3 regions of the Aurantimonas sp. DM33-3 genome follow, and region 1 is predicted to be linked to each of the others. Evidence: predicted binding sites of a transcription regulator. Region 1 holds the regulator's gene; each other region holds the start of a gene.

Region 1 (2,265 bases):
AGGTGCACCGCCTGAAACTCGAATCGCGGGCCCGCCAGCCGAATGTCGCGCAGCCGGTCGCCGTCGAGCGCCCTGCCCCGCGCCGCACGGCCGAGGTCGAGACTGTCGAGATGGTGGTGCCGGCCCGTCTGGTCGCCGCCTCGCAGCAGCAGGCCCCGAGCCGCTCCATGCCGCGCACCATGGGCGCCACCGCGCTGAAGATGGAGCCGGAGGAAGAGCTGGAGGTGATGGATCAGCCGCAGGAGCGCGAGAGCGCCGAAGTGGTGCCGATCGCCCGCAAGCTCAGCCTCGTCGAGCTGACCGAGACCACCTGCAAATGGCCGGTCGGCGACCCGATGAAGCCGGACTTCCATTTCTGCGGCAACAACGCCCGCGATGCCTCGCCCTATTGCGCCTATCACGCCAAGCTGGCCTTCCAGCCCTTCTCGGATCGCCGCCGCGCCCGCTAGGCGCCGCAGGCCCCACCGAATGAAAAACACCCCGCGTGGCCAGGCCGCGCGGGGTGTTTGCGTTTCAGGCTCGTGAAGAAGCCGCCCGGCGCCGGGCGGAGACCCGTCAGGCGCCGGCGCTCAGTCGCGTGCGGGCCGGCGCGGCCGGGGACCTGGCGGCGCTGAACTGCTCGTCCAGCGCATAGCCGGCGCCGCGCACGGTGCGGATCGGGTCGCGCTCGCGGCCGCGATTGATCGCCTTGCGCAGCCGGCCGACATGCACGTCCACCGTGCGCTCGTCGACATAGATGTCGCGGCCCCACACGCCGTCGAGCAGCTGCTCGCGGGAGAACACCCGGCCCGGCGACTGCATGAAGAATTCCATCAGCTTGAACTCGGTCGGTCCGAGCTTGAGCTCGCGGCCGGCGCGCCGCACCCGATGGGTCTCGCGGTCGAGGTCGATGTCGCCGGCGACAAGCTGGCTGGAGATCTTCTCGGGCTTGGAGCGGCGCAGCATGGCCCGCACCCGGGCAATCAGCTCCGGCGTCGAGAACGGCTTGACGACATAGTCGTCCGCGCCGACCGACAGGCCGCGCACCCGCTCGCTCTCCTCGCCGCGCGCCGTCAGCATCAGGATCGGCAGGCGCTCGGTCTCCTCGCGCTGGCGCAGCCGCCGGCACAGCTCGACGCCCGAGAGGCCCGGCAGCATCCAGTCGAGGATCAGGAGGTCGGGCACCTCCTCCTTCAGCCGGATGTCGGCCTCGTCGCCCCGGTCGATGACGTCGACGACGTAGCCCTCGGCCTCGAGATTGTACCGCAGGAGAATGCCGAGGGCTTCCTCGTCCTCGACGACGACGATCCGTGCGCTCATCGGTTTCAGCCCCCGTCAGCCTGGCTCGGCGGGTCGTTCGGCACCGGCTGGGTCATCGTCGCCGTGTTGTCGCCCTTCGGCCGCTCGTTCTCGAGCTGCTTGCCGGTCTGGATGTAATAGACCGTCTCGGCGATGTTGGTGGCGTGATCGCCGATCCGCTCGATGTTCTTGGCCGAGAACAGGAGATGGGTGCAGGAGGTGATGTTGCGCGGATCCTCCATCATGTAGGTCAGGAGCTCGCGGAAGATCGAGGTGTACATCGCGTCGATCTGCTCGTCGTTCTCGCGCATGGCGAGCGCGCGCTCGTAGTCCCGCTCGCCATAGGCGTCGAGCACTTCCTTGAGCTGCTCCAGCGCCATTTCCGACAGATGCTCGATGCCGCGCACCAGCTGCACCGGATGGGCATGGTCGTGGACCGCGATCACCCGCTTGGCGATGTTCTTGGCCAGGTCGCCGATCCGCTCCAGGTCGTTGGAGATGCGGATGGCGCCGACGATCTCGCGCAGGTCGACGGCCATCGGCTGGCGCTTGGCGATGGTCATGATCGCCCGCTCGTCGAGCGCCCGCTGGGCATCGTCCAGCAGCAGATCGTCGGCGACCACCGACTGGGCCAGCCCCCAGTCGCTGCGCATCAGCGCGGCGACCGACTGTTCGACCATCCGCTCGGCCATCCCACCCATTTCCGAGATCCGGCGGACGATCAGCTTCAGCTCGTCTTCGTAGGACGTGACTGTATGTTCGGTCATGGGCATGACGCTTCCTTGCCTTCGTTCAGCCGAAGCGGCCGGTGATGTAGTCCTGGGTGCGCTTGTCGTCCGGGTTGGAGAACATCTTCTCCGTCGGGCCGACCTCCACCAGATAGCCGAGATGGAACATCGCCGTGCGCTGCGAGACGCGCGCCGCCTGCTGCATCGAATGGGTGACGATGACGATGGTGTAGTTCTGCTTCAGCTCGTCGATCAGTTC
Region 2 (2,265 bases), on a different contig from region 1:
CATCGCGGCCTACCGCTTCAACGAGGCGGCCGCGACGCTCTACCGCTTCGTCTGGAACCTGTTCTGCGACTGGTATGTGGAGCTGGCCAAGCCGGCTCTGATGGGCAGCGACGAGGCCGCGGCCAACGAGGTGCGGCACGTCATGGGGTCGGTGCTCGACCGGATCTACGCGCTGCTGCATCCGTTCATGCCGTTCATCACCGAGGAGCTGTGGCAGGTGACCGCCGCCGGCGAACGCGCCTCGCTGCTCTGCCATGCGGCCTGGCCGGTGCTCGACTTCGCCGACCGCGACGCCGCCGACGATATCAACTGGCTGATCGAGGTGGTGTCGGAGATCCGCTCGGTGCGGTCGGAGATGAACGTGCCGGCGGCGACCGAGGCCGATCTCGTCGCGGTGGCGCCGGATGCCGCGACCGCGGCGCGGCTGGAGCGGCACGGCGCCGCGGTGAAGCGGCTGGCACGGCTGGCGACCATCGTCACCGCGGAGACCGCGCCGGAACAGTCGGCGCAGATCCTAGCGGCGGGCGGAAGCTTCGCCCTGCCGCTGGCCGGGCTCATCGACGTCGCCGCCGAGCGCAGCCGCCTCGGCAAGGCACGCGACAAGGCCCTGGGCGAGATCGAGCGGATCGACCGCAAGCTCTCCAACCAGAAGTTCGTCGCCAACGCGCCTGACGAGATCGTCGAGCAGGAGCGCGAGAAGCGCGAAGGCTACCGGATCGAGGCCGACAAGCTGTCGGCCGCGCTCGAACGGCTGCAGTAGCTTTATAATTCGGAGCACGGCGTGTCCTCGCAAGGAGGCGCCGTGCTCCTGCAATGCCCGGTATCGTCCGGCCCTTGGTGCCAAGCCGCCGATCTGTCGTATTTATGACACGCTCGAGACACGATTTTGTCTCCTCGCGCCGTGCGCGCGCCGATCTCTCCCTACGTAACTCCCCGTTCCCCCACGCGAAAAAGCAGAATGTGCAAAGGCTTGCGCAGGCTTCGCCGGCTATGATCGCCGCTGTGGCGGAAGCGTCGCAATCGCCCCGGTGTTGCAACCGGGGAGTTCCGGACCGCGAATTTATCGTTTACGTTTGCGTCAACTTTCAGCGGCTGGGTTCCCGCGGAAGTTCAACAAGAGTGGGGGGATTCCATTGCGAACTTTTCTGACAACGATTCTCGGCGCGTCCCTGGCTTCGGCGGCGCTCAGCACGTCGGCCCTCGCCGGTGGCTTCCAGCGCGGCACGGCTGACACGGACATCCTGTTCGAGCAGGGCACCGCCGTGATGCGGACCGGCGTCACCTACGTCAATCCGCAGCGCGGCTTCGAGTCGATCAACGGCCAGAGCGGCAATTTCGGCACCTATACGCAGAATTACCTCATCCCGTCGCTGGCCTTCGGCATCAACAGCGAGATGGCTGGCTGCGCAGGCACCTACGTGATCTCCTTCGCGGCGGAATCCGACTATACCGGCGCGCCGGGCGGGGCGCTTCCGGCTGGTCCGACGGCCAATTCGCGGACCGAGACCAGCGAGTTCGAGTCGAACGAGTTCGGCCTGACCTGCCGCCTGTCCTACACCAATGACATCGGCCGCTTCAGCATTCTCGGCGGCGTCTTCGCCGAAGACTTCACCTTCGACGGAACCAGCCTCTCCGGCACCCCCGTTGGTGCGGCGCCCCTGCCGGGCGGTGGCACGACCCCCGTCTTCCTGCCGGTGCGCACGACGGTCGAGACCAAGAGCGACTACGCCATCGGCTACCGTGTTGGCGCCGCCTTCGAGAAGCCGGAAATCGCGCTGCGCGCCCAGGTGATGTATCGCTCGGAAGCCACGCACGATAATTTCACCGGCACGGGTTCCGTCGTTTCCAACGGCAATGCCTACATCATCGGCCCCGGTGGCGCCCAGGTGGTCGTCCCGACTGCCGTGCCGCCCGCAGGCACGACCGTTGCAGCCGGCACATCTAACTTCTCGGAAGTCGTCAGCCCGCAGAGCCTCTACATCAACGCGCAGACCGGCATCGCGCCGGGCACGTTGCTGCTGGCATCCTTCCGCTGGACCGACTGGAGCACCAACGGCACCGCCGTCAGCTCGATCTCCACCGGTGGCGTGACCCGCTCGAGCCTGTCGCCCTACAACTGGCGTGACGGCTACACGGCGTCGATCGGTCTCGGCCGGGCGTTCACCGACGAGATCTCGGCGGCCGTCTCGGTCGGCTACGATCGCGGCGTGTCGACCGGTTCGGAGACGACCTACACCGATCTCTACACCCTGGCCGGCGGTGTCT
Region 3 (2,265 bases), on a different contig from region 1:
TAGGCCTTGGCCGCGACCTCGGAGACCTCCTCGCGGGCCAGCGCCGCGATGGCGTCGACGGCGGCGGTCTTCATGCCCTCGGTGATGCCGGTGGCACCGGAGTCCAGCGCGCCGCGGAAGATGTAGGGGAAGCACAGGACGTTGTTGACCTGGTTCGGGAAGTCCGAGCGCCCGGTGCAGATCATCGCGTCGGGCCGCACCTGCTTGGCCAGATCCGGCATGATCTCCGGCTTCGGATTGGCCAATGCCATGATCATCGGCTTGGCGGCCATCTTCTCCAGGAGCTCGGGCTTCAGGACGCCGCCGGCCGACAGGCCGAGAAAGACGTCGGCCCCGTCGATGACCTCGGCGAGGGTCCGCTTGTCGGTCTTCTTGGCATAGACCGCCATCCAGCGGTCCATCCGCTTCTCGCGGCCTTCATAGACCACGCCCTCGATGTCGGTGCAGGTGATGTTCTCGCGCTTGGCGCCGAGCTCGACGAGGAGGTTAAGGCAGGCGATCGCCGCCGCGCCCGCGCCGGAGGTGACGATCTTGGCGTTCTCCAGCGACTTGCCGGCCAGCATCAGGCCATTGCGGATCGCCGCCGCCACGATGATCGCGGTGCCGTGCTGGTCGTCGTGGAAGACCGGGATCGCCATGCGTTCGCGCAGCCGCGACTCGACCTCGAAACATTCCGGCGCCTTGATGTCCTCGAGGTTGATGCCGCCGAAGGTCGGCTCCATCGCCGCGACGACGTCGCAGATATGGTCGATCTCGTGGGCGTCGATCTCGATGTCGAAGACGTCGATGTCGGCGAATTTCTTGAACAGGACCGCCTTGCCTTCCATCACCGGCTTGGAGGCGAGGGGACCGATGTCGCCGAGACCGAGGACGGCGGTGCCGTTGGAGACCACGCCGACGAGATTGGCGCGGCTGGTATAGATCGCCGCCAGCGACGGATCGGCCTCGATGGCAAGGCACGGCGCGGCGACGCCCGGCGAATAGGCCAGCGCCAGATCGCGCTGATTGCCCAGGGTCTTGGTCGCCTGGATCGCCAGTTTTCCGGGCTTGGGATAGCGGTGATAGAAGAGGGCCTGTTCGTCGAGATCGCCCATGTTCGGCCGATCCTTGGCGGTTTCCTGTTCGGACATTCCTGCTCCTCCATCCCGGCGTCGCCGCGCGATGATGGCGGCGGCGACGTGTCGCGCTTCTTCTAACGTATCGATCCCGGCAGGCAACCGGACCACGCCGCTCGTCCACCGCCGGAAGCGAGCTGCCGGAGCGTCACACGACTGCAATCAGAATCGTGCATTTCCCAAGCAACGCAAAGGCTTTAACCGGGGCAAGGCACGGGATGGCGACCATGCACAAGCTGACGACGGCGCGGCATCTCCGGACATTGTTCCTGTCCGACGTGCATCTGGGCTCCAAGGCGGCCCAGGCCGAGATGCTGGTCGACTTCCTGCGTCTGCACGATGCCGAGACGATCTATCTCGTCGGCGACATCATCGACGGCTGGCGGCTGAAGCGCTCCTGGCACTGGCCGCAGGCCCATAACGACGTGGTGCAGAAGCTGCTGCGCAAGGCGCGCAAGGGCGCCCGCATCGTCTATGTGCCCGGCAATCACGACGAGTTCCTGCGCGATTTTCCCGGCCATCATTTCGGCGGCGTCGAGGTCAAGCGCACGGACATCCACACCACTGCCGACGGTCGCCGCTTCCTGGTGATGCATGGCGACGAATTCGACGTGGTGGTCCGCAACGCCCGGCTGCTCGCCTATCTCGGGGACTGGGCCTACGACATGGCGATCTCGATCAATGTCGTCTTCAACTATGTCCGCCGCCGGCTCGGCTTTCCCTACTGGTCGATCTCGCAATGGGCCAAGCTGAAGGTGAAGAACGCCGTCAACTTCATCGGCGCCTTCGAGACGGCGCTGGCCGACGAGGCGGCCCGGCACGGCTGCGACGGCGTCATCTGCGGCCATATCCACCATGCCCAGATGACCCGCCACGGCGCGGTCGAATATGTGAATACCGGCGACTGGGTCGAAAGCTGCACCGCCGTGGCCGAGCGCCATGATGGCTCCTTCGAGCTCATCCACTGGGCGCATCTGGCCGGCGAGCGCTCCACGGCGCCCGAGACGGCCTTCGAGCGCGAGGCCGCCGAGCCGGATGCGGCCCGCGTCGAGGCGGCCTGACATGACCCGCATCCTGATCGCCACCGACGCCTGGGAGCCGCAGGTCAACGGCGTCGTGCGCACCCTGTCGAGTCTCGCCCAGGAGCTTC

The links. Region 1 encodes PhoB, which activates phosphate uptake and scavenging genes when phosphate is short. Its sites were predicted from a motif close to TGTCATNNANCTGTCAT; they were not measured.
Region 2: H9Q09_RS10590 (long-chain fatty acid transporter) is a predicted target of PhoB. The motif match lies at 865-881, and genes of this name have one in related genera.
Region 3: H9Q09_RS15060 (UDP-2,3-diacylglucosamine diphosphatase) is a predicted target of PhoB. The motif match lies at 1,262-1,278, and genes of this name have one in related genera.

The regions. Positions count from the first base shown of each region.
Region 1 covers NZ_JACSGS010000003.1:73,637-75,901, forward strand. Annotated here, with positions in the region: gene H9Q09_RS05345 (GcrA family cell cycle regulator) at 1-449, shown strand, start outside; gene phoB (phosphate regulon transcriptional regulator PhoB) at 556-1,299, opposite strand; gene phoU (phosphate signaling complex protein PhoU) at 1,305-2,051, opposite strand; gene pstB (phosphate ABC transporter ATP-binding protein PstB) at 2,071-2,265, opposite strand, start outside.
Region 2 covers NZ_JACSGS010000006.1:128,304-130,568, forward strand. Annotated here, with positions in the region: gene H9Q09_RS10585 (valine--tRNA ligase) at 1-760, shown strand, start outside; gene H9Q09_RS10590 (long-chain fatty acid transporter) at 1,134-2,265, shown strand, end outside.
Region 3 covers NZ_JACSGS010000011.1:28,608-30,872, forward strand. Annotated here, with positions in the region: gene H9Q09_RS15055 (NADP-dependent malic enzyme) at 1-1,130, opposite strand, end outside; gene H9Q09_RS15060 (UDP-2,3-diacylglucosamine diphosphatase) at 1,334-2,176, shown strand; gene H9Q09_RS15065 (glycosyltransferase family 1 protein) at 2,178-2,265, shown strand, end outside.